DNA from 2 places in the Ureibacillus endophyticus genome. Region 1 is predicted to be linked to the other one. Evidence: a T-box and tRNA genes for the amino acid it is inferred to sense, from the RefSeq annotation. Region 1 holds a T-box; the other holds one or more tRNA genes.
The links. The T-box of region 1 lies ahead of cysS (cysteine--tRNA ligase). A T-box ahead of a tRNA ligase gene usually reads a tRNA of that ligase, here a tRNA-Cys.

Region 1 (5,000 bases):
GGTAAGTGGTAAAGGAAATCACATTTATCTCTTAACAATCGGCTCATCCCTCTACCCTCACTACCGATAATGACTGCTAACGGTAAAGTAGCATCCATCTTTCTGTAATCCACTGAGCCTTTCGCATCTGTTCCAGCAATCCATACACCACGATCTTTTAGTTCGTCCACAGTTTGCGCTAAATTTGTAACTCGCACTACCGGAACATGTTCAATCGCCCCTGTAGATGCTTTTGCGACAACAGCTGTTAACCCTACCGCGCGACGTTTCGGAATAATAATGCCATGTACACCAATTGCATCTGCTGTACGCATAATCGAACCCAAATTATGTGGATCTTCTAACTCGTCTAAAATAATAAAGAATGGATCCTCATTTTTTTCCTTCGCTGCATTAAATAAATCCTCTAGCTCCGCATATTTATAAGCTGCTACAGAAGCAACGATACCTTGATGATTTGCATCAGATAATTGGTCTACTTTTTTCTTTGGGACAAATTGAACAAGCACACCACGCTCACGAGCTAAATCAAGAACTTCATTAATTCCCGTCTTTTTTACACCTTCAGCAATCCATAATTTATTAATTTCTCTACCTGAACGCAAAGCTTCAAGCACCGGATTTTTTCCAGCAATCATTTCACCTTGTTGCTCACTCAAGTTATGACCCTCCCTTTGATTGTTCAACAATTTCTATTGCGTAATCAATGATTTCGTTAACACGTGTATATTGCTTCGTTAAATATAGGCTTCCTAATACCGCTTCAAACCCCGAACTATTTCGATAGGTTTGAACATCTGTATTTTTTGGAATTGAACCAGATTTAGCATTTCGCCCTCTTTTAAAAACCGCTACCTCTTCCTCAGTTAAGTAATTTTCATCCATCATTTTATGGACGATCATCGATTGAGCTTTTGCAGAGACATAACTAGTGGCTTCTTTATGAAGACGATTTGGTTTGGCTCTTCCATTTAGGAGGAGATGCTCTCTCACTCTTTGTTCAAGAACAGCATCTCCCATATAAGCTAGAGCTAATGCATTTAACTGCTTTACATCTTCTATACGAAGTTGAGACATTCTTATAACCCTCGTTTCCAACGTGTACCTTGGCGTGTATCTTCTAATATGATGTTCATACTTAATAGTTGGTCGCGAATTTCATCAGAACGTGCAAAATCACGATTTTTACGAGCTTGATTACGCTCTTCAATCAAAGCTTCAATTTCCTCGTCTAATAATTCTGCCTCCACTTTAAACTGAATACCTAAAACATCTCCAAGTTGATTGAACGTTTGTAGGAACGCATTTAATACACGTTCTTCTGTATTAGTTTCGTTTAAATATGTGTTAGCAAGTTTAGCTAATTCAAATAGAGAAGAAATTGCGTTTGCTGTATTGAAGTCATCATCCATTGCTTCTTCAAAGGATTTCTTAACCTCTTCTATTTTCGCTAAATATGATTCACCATTGTCAGTAAGATTCGTTGCAGCATTTAAACGATATTCCACATTTGAATAAGCTGTACGAAGTCTTTCTAAACCAGCACGAGCAGCCTCTACTAAGTCTTGTGCAAAGTTGATTGGATGACGGTAATGTACTGATAACATAAAGAAACGTAACACTTGTGGATCAATTTGCTTACGGATATCATTTACTAACACGAAATTGCCAAGGGATTTTGACATTTTTTCATTATCGATATTAATGTATCCATTATGCATCCAATATTTCGCAAAAGTTTTTCCTGTATACGCTTCTGATTGAGCAATTTCATTTTCATGGTGTGGGAAAGTCAAATCTTGACCACCCGCATGAATATCAATTGTGTCACCTAAATGTTCTCTAGCCATAACCGAACATTCAATATGCCATCCTGGACGACCTTCACCCCATGGACTTTCCCATTTAATCTCGCCTGGTTTTGCTGCTTTCCATAACGCAAAATCAAGTGGATCTTCTTTTTTCTCACCAGCTTCAATACGAGCTCCAACCTTTAGATCATCAATTGATTGATGAGAAAGTTTGCCGTAACCATCAAATTTACGTGTACGATAATATACGTCCCCTTGTGATTCGTAAGCAAATCCTTTTTCCACTAAAACTTTTATAAATTCAATGATATCATCCATATGATTTGTAACTCGAGGATGAACATCTGCTTTTTTACAGCCCAGTGCTGTGATATCTTCAAAATAAGCGTGAATAAAGCGCTCTGTTAATTCAAAAACTTCTTCGCCAAGTTCATTAGCAGCTTTAATAATTTTGTCATCTACATCAGTGAAGTTCGAAACATATTTCACATCGTAACCTTTATATTGAAAATAACGGCGCACTGTATCATACACAATAACAGGACGAGCATTCCCAATATGAATAAAGTTGTATACTGTTGGACCACATACATACATTTTTACTTTCCCTTCTTCAAGAGGGATAAACTGCTCCTTTTGTCGTGTTAAAGAGTTAAAAATTTGAATCGCCATACTTACTCTCTCCTTTTGAGATTCCATAAATTATTTAAATAAAAAACGTCTCTATCATTCCACTATGAAATGACAGAGACGCATTAAAGCGCGGTTCCACTCTGATTGAAAGCAAAGTTATGCCTTCCGCTTGCAGTCCGTTAACGAGGACGAATCGACTTGCCTACTCAAATTTTCAGCACAGTACTCGAAAGGTGCATTTCCGTAAAATAGAGGTTTAGGTCATTTTCAGCCAATGATGACCCTCTCTATAAAACATATTTTACGTACTTCTCCTTCTCAACGCTTTAAAAATATTTACGCTCTAGTCGAATAAAGTTAAATTCATTTTACAATAGGCTATTTAAAAGTCAATTAATAACATTCGTTTATTTTACGTATTTCTCAATACGAGCAATGGCTTTTTCTTTACCAATTAATGCAATTGCATCTGCTAATTCTGGACCATGAGTTTGACCAGTTGTTACGACACGTATTGGCATAAATAAATTTTTCCCTTTGTGTCCAGTTTCTTTTTGAACAGCTTTAATTGCAGCTTTAATAGATGCTGGATCAAATGATTCAAGGGCTTCAAGTTGAGCTTTAAATGACGTCATAACTTCAGGAATTTGTTCGCCAGCTAATACTTCTTTCGCTTCTTCATCATATACAATTTCCTCTGTGAAGAATAAACTTGATAACTCAACAATTTCCGCACCATAGCTCATTTGATTATGGTAAAGACCAATTAACGCTGTAGCCCATGCTTGTTGCTCTTCGTTTAATTCTGCTGGAAGTAAACCTGCTTTTTGTAAATGTGGTAAAGATAATTCCACAACTTGTTCAAGAGGAAGTTTTTTGATGTATTGGTTATTCATCCATGTTAGTTTATTTTTATCGAACATCGATGGTGACTTCGAAAGACGCTTTTCATCAAAAATTTCAATGAACTGTTCTTTAGTAAAGATCTCTTCCTCGCCTTCAGGAGACCATCCTAAAAGTGCAAAGAAGTTAAACATTGCTTCTGGTAAATACCCAAGATCTTTATATTGAGAAACGAATTGAATAATTGATTCATCACGTTTTGATAATTTCTTATGATCTTCATTTACGATTAATGTCATATGACCATATTGTGGATATTCCCAACCAAATGCATCAAAGATCATCATTTGTTTAGGCGTATTTGACAAATGCTCTTCTCCACGGAAAACATGTGTAATATCCATGAAATGATCATCTAGTACTACGGCATAGTTATATGTTGGGATACCATTTGCTTTTACAAGTACCCAATCTCCAATATCTTTTGATTCAAATGTAACTTCACCGCGCACAAGGTCAGTGAAATTATATGTTTTGTTTTCAGGTACACGCATACGAATTGTGTAAGGAATACCTTCCGCTTCTTTAGCAGCTACCTCTTCTGGAGTTAAATGACGACATTTACCGTTATAAGTAGGTGCAGCAACGCCACGTGCACGTTGCTCTTCACGAGAAGCTTCTAATTCCTCAGATGTACAGAAACATTTATAAGCAATGCCGCGTTCTAGAAGCTCTTCTGCATGTTTTTTATAAATGTCTAGACGTTCCATTTGGCGATATGGTGCGTATGGTCCACCGATATCAATTGACTCATCAGGTGTAATGCCTAACCAACGTAAGTTATCTAGTTGTGATGCTTCTCCGCCCTCAACATTACGCTCGATATCTGTGTCCTCAATACGTACGATAAATTTCCCATTATGATGTTTTGCAAATAAATAGTTAAATAACGCTGTACGAGCACCACCAATGTGTAAAAATCCTGTTGGTGACGGCGCATAACGAACGCGAACTTCTTTTGTCATTATATAAGTGCCTCCTATATGTTAAAAAATCACTTTGTCAATTTTACCACTCTGTTGATGGAAATAAAAGCTGGCATACTTAGTTTCCTGACTTGGTGTACTATTTACCAAATAGAGCTAATTATCCGTCTATTTTTATTTCTTAATTAACAGGATTGTTGCCATTGCAGCAATACCTTCTTCACGACCAGTAAAACCAAGCTTTTCAGTTGTTGTTGCTTTTACATTCACTTGAGATGCTTCTGCATTTAATAATTCTGCAATTCGATTACGCATTGGTTCAATGTAAGGAGCTAATTTCGGTCGTTGTGCCATAATCGTACAATCAACATTTCCAAGAACATAGCCCTTTTCCTCAACAATTTTCCAAATGTGTTGCAATAATTTTGCACTGTCAGCATCCTTAAACGCTGGGTCTGTATCTGGGAAATGGTGACCGATATCTCCTTCTCCAATTGCGCCAAGTGCTGCATCAGTTACTGTATGTAATAAAACGTCAGCATCTGAGTGCCCTAAGAGACCACGATCATGAGGAATAGTAATGCCACCTAAAATTAAAGGACGTCCTTCTGCAAATGCATGAACGTCAAAACCTTGTCCAACTCGAAACATATACTAGCTGTTGTAATCGTCTACAACGACACAAACAGCATTCACCGTCCTTTACATATAATTTAACTTAATTTTA
Region 2 (5,000 bases), 610 kb from region 1:
AGGGGCTGACGCCTGCCCGGTGCTGGAAGGTTAAGAGGAGGGGTTAGCGTAAGCGAAGCTCTGAATTGAAGCCCCAGTAAACGGCGGCCGTAACTATAACGGTCCTAAGGTAGCGAAATTCCTTGTCGGGTAAGTTCCGACCCGCACGAAAGGCGTAACGATCTGGGCACTGTCTCAACGAGAGACTCGGTGAAATTATAGTACCTGTGAAGATGCAGGTTACCCGCGACAGGACGGAAAGACCCCGTGGAGCTTTACTGTAGCCTGATATTGAATTTTGGCACAACTTGTACAGGATAGGTAGGAGCCAGAGAACTCGGAGCGCCAGCTTCGAGGGAGGCGTCGGTGGGATACTACCCTGGTTGTGTTGAAATTCTAACCCGTACCCCTTATCGGGGTAGGAGACAGTGTCAGGTGGACAGTTTGACTGGGGCGGTCGCCTCCTAAAAGGTAACGGAGGCGCCCAAAGGTTCCCTCAGAATGGTTGGAAATCATTCGTAGAGTGTAAAGGCACAAGGGAGCTTGACTGCGAGACCTACAAGTCGAGCAGGGTCGAAAGACGGGCTTAGTGATCCGGTGGTTCCGCATGGAAGGGCCATCGCTCAACGGATAAAAGCTACCCCGGGGATAACAGGCTTATCTCCCCCAAGAGTCCACATCGACGGGGAGGTTTGGCACCTCGATGTCGGCTCATCGCATCCTGGGGCTGTAGTCGGTCCCAAGGGTTGGGCTGTTCGCCCATTAAAGCGGTACGCGAGCTGGGTTCAGAACGTCGTGAGACAGTTCGGTCCCTATCCGTCGTGGGCGTAGGAAATTTGAGAGGAGCTGTCCTTAGTACGAGAGGACCGGGATGGACATACCGCTGGTGTACCAGTTGTCTTGCCAAAGGCATCGCTGGGTAGCTATGTATGGACGGGATAAGTGCTGAAAGCATCTAAGCATGAAGCCCCCCTCAAGATGAGATTTCCCATTACGTAAGTAAGTAAGATCCCTCAAAGACGATGAGGTAGATAGGTTCGAGGTGGAAGTGTGGCGACACATGGAGCTGACGAATACTAATCGATCGAGGACTTAACCACTAACTTGAATGGTCGTTAGTCAATGTCTTTATCCAGTTTTGAGAGAATAAGTAAATTAATCCGAAAAAAGTATAAAAAGTACTTGATATATTTGTGGATTATGATATAATAATACTTGTCTTTCGATAATAGTTTAAATGCTGTTTGCAAGAAGATTATAAATTAAAATACAATTATTCCGAAGTAGCTCAGTGGTAGAGCAACCGGCTGTTAACCGGTTGGTCGTAGGTTCGAGTCCTACCTTCGGAGCCATCTTCTTGGAGAGTTGTCCGAGAGGCCGAAGGAGCACGATTGGAAATCGTGTAGGCGGGTAACACTGTCTCAAGGGTTCAAATCCCTTACTCTCCGCCATCTTAGACAGCCAGATAATCTGGCCCGTTGGTCAAGTGGTTAAGACACCGCCCTTTCACGGCGGTAACACGGGTTCGAATCCCGTACGGGTCACCATTTTATAAAATAGCCAGCATGGAGGATTAGCTCAGCTGGGAGAGCACCTGCCTTACAAGCAGGGGGTCGGCGGTTCGAGCCCGTCATCCTCCACCATATTTTAAACAAAATAGTATTATCGCGGGGTGGAGCAGTTCGGTAGCTCGTCGGGCTCATAACCCGAAGGTCACAGGTTCAAATCCTGTCCCCGCAACCAAGGTCCCGTGGTGTAGCGGTTAACATGCCTGCCTGTCACGCAGGAGATCGCCGGTTCGATCCCGGTCGGGACCGCCATAAAATGGGTCGATAGCTCAGTTGGTAGAGCATTTGACTGAAGCTCAAAGTGTCGGCGGTTCGATTCCGTCTCGACCCATCTTTATTAAAAATTATTTAAATGCCGGTGTAGCTCAGTTGGTAGAGCAACTGACTTGTAATCAGTAGGTCGTGGGTTCGACTCCTATCGCCGGCACCATACTATGGAGGGGTAGCGAAGTGGCTAAACGCGGCGGACTGTAAATCCGCTCCTTCGGGTTCGGCGGTTCGAATCCGTCCCCCTCCACCATTTAAAATAGGGGCATAGTTCAACGGTAGAATAGAGGTCTCCAAAACCTTTGGTGTGGGTTCGATTCCTACTGCCCCTGCCAATAACCAATTTCAACTAAAGTAATGGCGATTGTGGCGAAGTGGTTAACGCATCGGATTGTGGTTCCGACATTCGTGGGTTCGATTCCCATCAGTCGCCCCATATATCCTCAAAAATAATTAGTTGAAATAATATATAAAATTATGGCGATTGTGGCGAAGTGGTTAACGCACCGGATTGTGGTTCCGGCATTCGTGGGTTCGATTCCCATCAGTCGCCCCATTAAAACTAATGAAAACTTCATCAAATTTTTGGGGTATAGCCAAGCGGTAAGGCAACGGATTTTGATTCCGTCATGCCCAGGTTCGAATCCTGGTACCCCAGCCATTTTGCGGAAGTAGTTCAGCGGTAGAACACCACCTTGCCAAGGTGGGGGTCGCGGGTTCGAACCCCGTCTTCCGCTCCAATATTATAATGGCGGCTTAGCCAAGTGGTAAGGCACGGGTCTGCAACACCCTTACCACCGGTTCGAATCCGGTAGCCGCCTCCATTTTATTTATTAATCGGTTTATCCGATGTTTTTTTTATTATTTGACTTTGCCGGTGTGGCGGAATTGGCAGACGCGCACGACTCAAAATCGTGTTCCTTCTGGAGTGTCGGTTCGACCCCGACCACCGGTATCTTTAAATTAAACATTAAACTGACAAGAGTTCTAGCTCAATACTGAGTTAGAACTCTTTTTGGTTCTATATTAATTGTTGGGGTTTGCCTACAATTTATGAAAAACAAAATGCACAACATCACCTATTTTTCTATACTTGAGTTGACTAGAAACAAGCAGAAAAAGGTGAGTTGTGCATTATGAATTTTAACATGGAACTACCAGGATTAAAAGGTGTAAATATTGAAGAAATGGTTGAACAAGAAAATCGTGTACTAGTCTATATTTCCATGCCTATAAAAGAACATATTTGTCCAGCGTGTGGTGAAAAAACAAAGAAAATACATGATTATCGAATGCGAAAAATCGGCCACCTTTCCTTTTGGGGACGTTTAACTAAGTTGATGTATAAATGTCGTCGTTACCGCTGTCAATGTGGAAAGCGTTTTGCAGAAAAGGCTTCATTTGTCGAGCGATATCAACGTTATTCAAGAGAAGCGAATCAAGCGATGACGATTCAATCCGCGAAATCGAAAACATTTAAAGATGCGGCAATGATTCTCGGTACATCTATTTCAACCATCATAAGAAGATTTAAAAAACAAGCAAAAGCAGTATTACCAAAGGGTGTTCAATTACCAAAAGCAATTGCCATTGATGAATACAAGGGAGATACGGATGCAGGAAAATATCAATTAATTATAGCGAATGCGGAAACACATGAACCAATCGATGTTTTGCCTAATCGCAGACTTCAAACGATCAAAACTTATTTGCAAAAATATGGTCAAGAAGTGGAAATCGTTGTCATGGATATGAATGGAAGTTTTAAAGCAGCGGTTCAACAAGCATTGGGAAAACCAATCATTGTGGCGGACCGATTCCATTATTGTCGTTATATCCATTGGGCTTTAGATGAAGTCCGAAGAAAAGTTCAAAAAGAAATGCATGCCTATGATCGTAAGAAATCGAAGAAAATGCGATTTGTTTTACATAAGAATTCCGACAATCTATCAGAGGAAGAACGTTGGTATTTAAATCGATATCTAGCTTTATCATCAGAGTTAAAGCAGGCTTATGAATTAAAAGAAGCATTTAAACAGTGGTTTACAGAATCCAAAAGGAGAGAAAATATACAGGAGGTCAAAAGTGGATTAGAAGCATTTTACCGAAAGGTAGAAGAAGTAGGCATTCCAAGCTTTTTAAAAAGTATACAAACACTAAAAAACTGGCAGAATGAAATATTAAACAGTTTTGTATTTGGATATTCCAATGGCTTTTTAGAAGGAATTAACAATAAATCAAAAGTGCTCAAACGAAATGCTTATGGATTCCGAAAATATGAGCACTTTAAAGCGAAAATACTATTAGGTCACCTATATAAAAAAATAGAGTTGTATGTTGGGTAGGATGAACGCGCGCGTTCTGCCATCCATTCCTTCTTCGCTACGCTTCAGAAGAAATGGATGGCAGAATAGTATATCAAATATCCAAGTTTTCTTGTCCTCTCATTTCTTACCCCAACAATTGACAAAGGACCTCTTTTTTTAATAAAAATGATTGATAAAATGGTTCTATAATATTTGTTGGGGTTTTACTACAATTTTTGACAATAAAAAAGCACGTAACCACCGATTTCGATATACTTGAATTGACGAGAAACAAGTTATGAAAGGTGATACGTGCAATATGAATTTTAACATGAATATACCAGGATTAAAAGATGTAACAATTCATAAGATGGAGGAGATTGGAGACCGTGTGGCTTTATACGTGTCGCTTCCGAAGAAAGAACATCAATGTCCAGTTTGTAAGAGAATGACCTCTAAAATTCATGATTATCGAGTTCAAAAAATTAAGCATTTAAAATGGTTTGAAAGATTAACTATCCTTTTTTATAAACGCCGTCGTTATGTATGCGAATGTGGAAAACGCTTCTCAGAAAAATCCCCTTTCGTGGATAAATATCAACGTTACTCAAAAGAATGGAACCAAGTTGTTGGAATTCGTTCAGTAAAAGCAAAGACATTTAAGGAAACTGCAGAAGTCCTTGGAACATCTAGTTCAACTGTAATTCGTCGCTTTAAAAATGTTGTAAAAGAACAGTTAAAAGAGGGAGTACATTTACCGAAATGTATTGCAATCGATGAATATAAGGGAGATACCGATGCAGGGACCTATCAACTAATTATTGCGAACGCTGAAACACACGAACCGATTGATATTTTACCAAATCGACGCAAAGAAACG

Region 2: it encodes a tRNA-Cys, which carries the amino acid that the T-box ahead of cysS (cysteine--tRNA ligase) is inferred to sense. The anticodon was not compared.

The regions. Positions count from the first base shown of each region.
Region 1 is NZ_JAMYWW010000001.1:3,561,076-3,566,075, forward strand. It holds gene rlmB (23S rRNA (guanosine(2251)-2'-O)-methyltransferase RlmB) at 1-659, opposite strand, end outside; gene NKR20_RS17680 (Mini-ribonuclease 3) at 661-1,077, opposite strand; gene cysS (cysteine--tRNA ligase) at 1,080-2,483, opposite strand; T-box leader at 2,555-2,775, opposite strand; gene gltX (glutamate--tRNA ligase) at 2,852-4,312, opposite strand; gene ispF (2-C-methyl-D-erythritol 2,4-cyclodiphosphate synthase) at 4,448-4,924, opposite strand.
Region 2 is NZ_JAMYWW010000001.1:2,954,159-2,959,158, reverse strand. It holds rRNA gene NKR20_RS14725 (23S ribosomal RNA) at 1-1,079, shown strand, start outside; tRNA gene NKR20_RS14720 (tRNA-Asn) at 1,257-1,331, shown strand; tRNA gene NKR20_RS14715 (tRNA-Ser) at 1,339-1,430, shown strand; tRNA gene NKR20_RS14710 (tRNA-Glu) at 1,452-1,526, shown strand; tRNA gene NKR20_RS14705 (tRNA-Val) at 1,547-1,622, shown strand; tRNA gene NKR20_RS14700 (tRNA-Met) at 1,646-1,722, shown strand; tRNA gene NKR20_RS14695 (tRNA-Asp) at 1,724-1,799, shown strand; tRNA gene NKR20_RS14690 (tRNA-Phe) at 1,806-1,878, shown strand; tRNA gene NKR20_RS14685 (tRNA-Thr) at 1,902-1,977, shown strand; tRNA gene NKR20_RS14680 (tRNA-Tyr) at 1,984-2,067, shown strand; tRNA gene NKR20_RS14675 (tRNA-Trp) at 2,076-2,149, shown strand; tRNA gene NKR20_RS14670 (tRNA-His) at 2,175-2,250, shown strand; tRNA gene NKR20_RS14665 (tRNA-His) at 2,295-2,370, shown strand; tRNA gene NKR20_RS14660 (tRNA-Gln) at 2,401-2,475, shown strand; tRNA gene NKR20_RS14655 (tRNA-Gly) at 2,480-2,554, shown strand; tRNA gene NKR20_RS14650 (tRNA-Cys) at 2,565-2,638, shown strand; tRNA gene NKR20_RS14645 (tRNA-Leu) at 2,688-2,769, shown strand; gene NKR20_RS14640 (ISL3 family transposase) at 2,951-4,159, shown strand; gene NKR20_RS14635 (ISL3 family transposase) at 4,440-5,000, shown strand, end outside.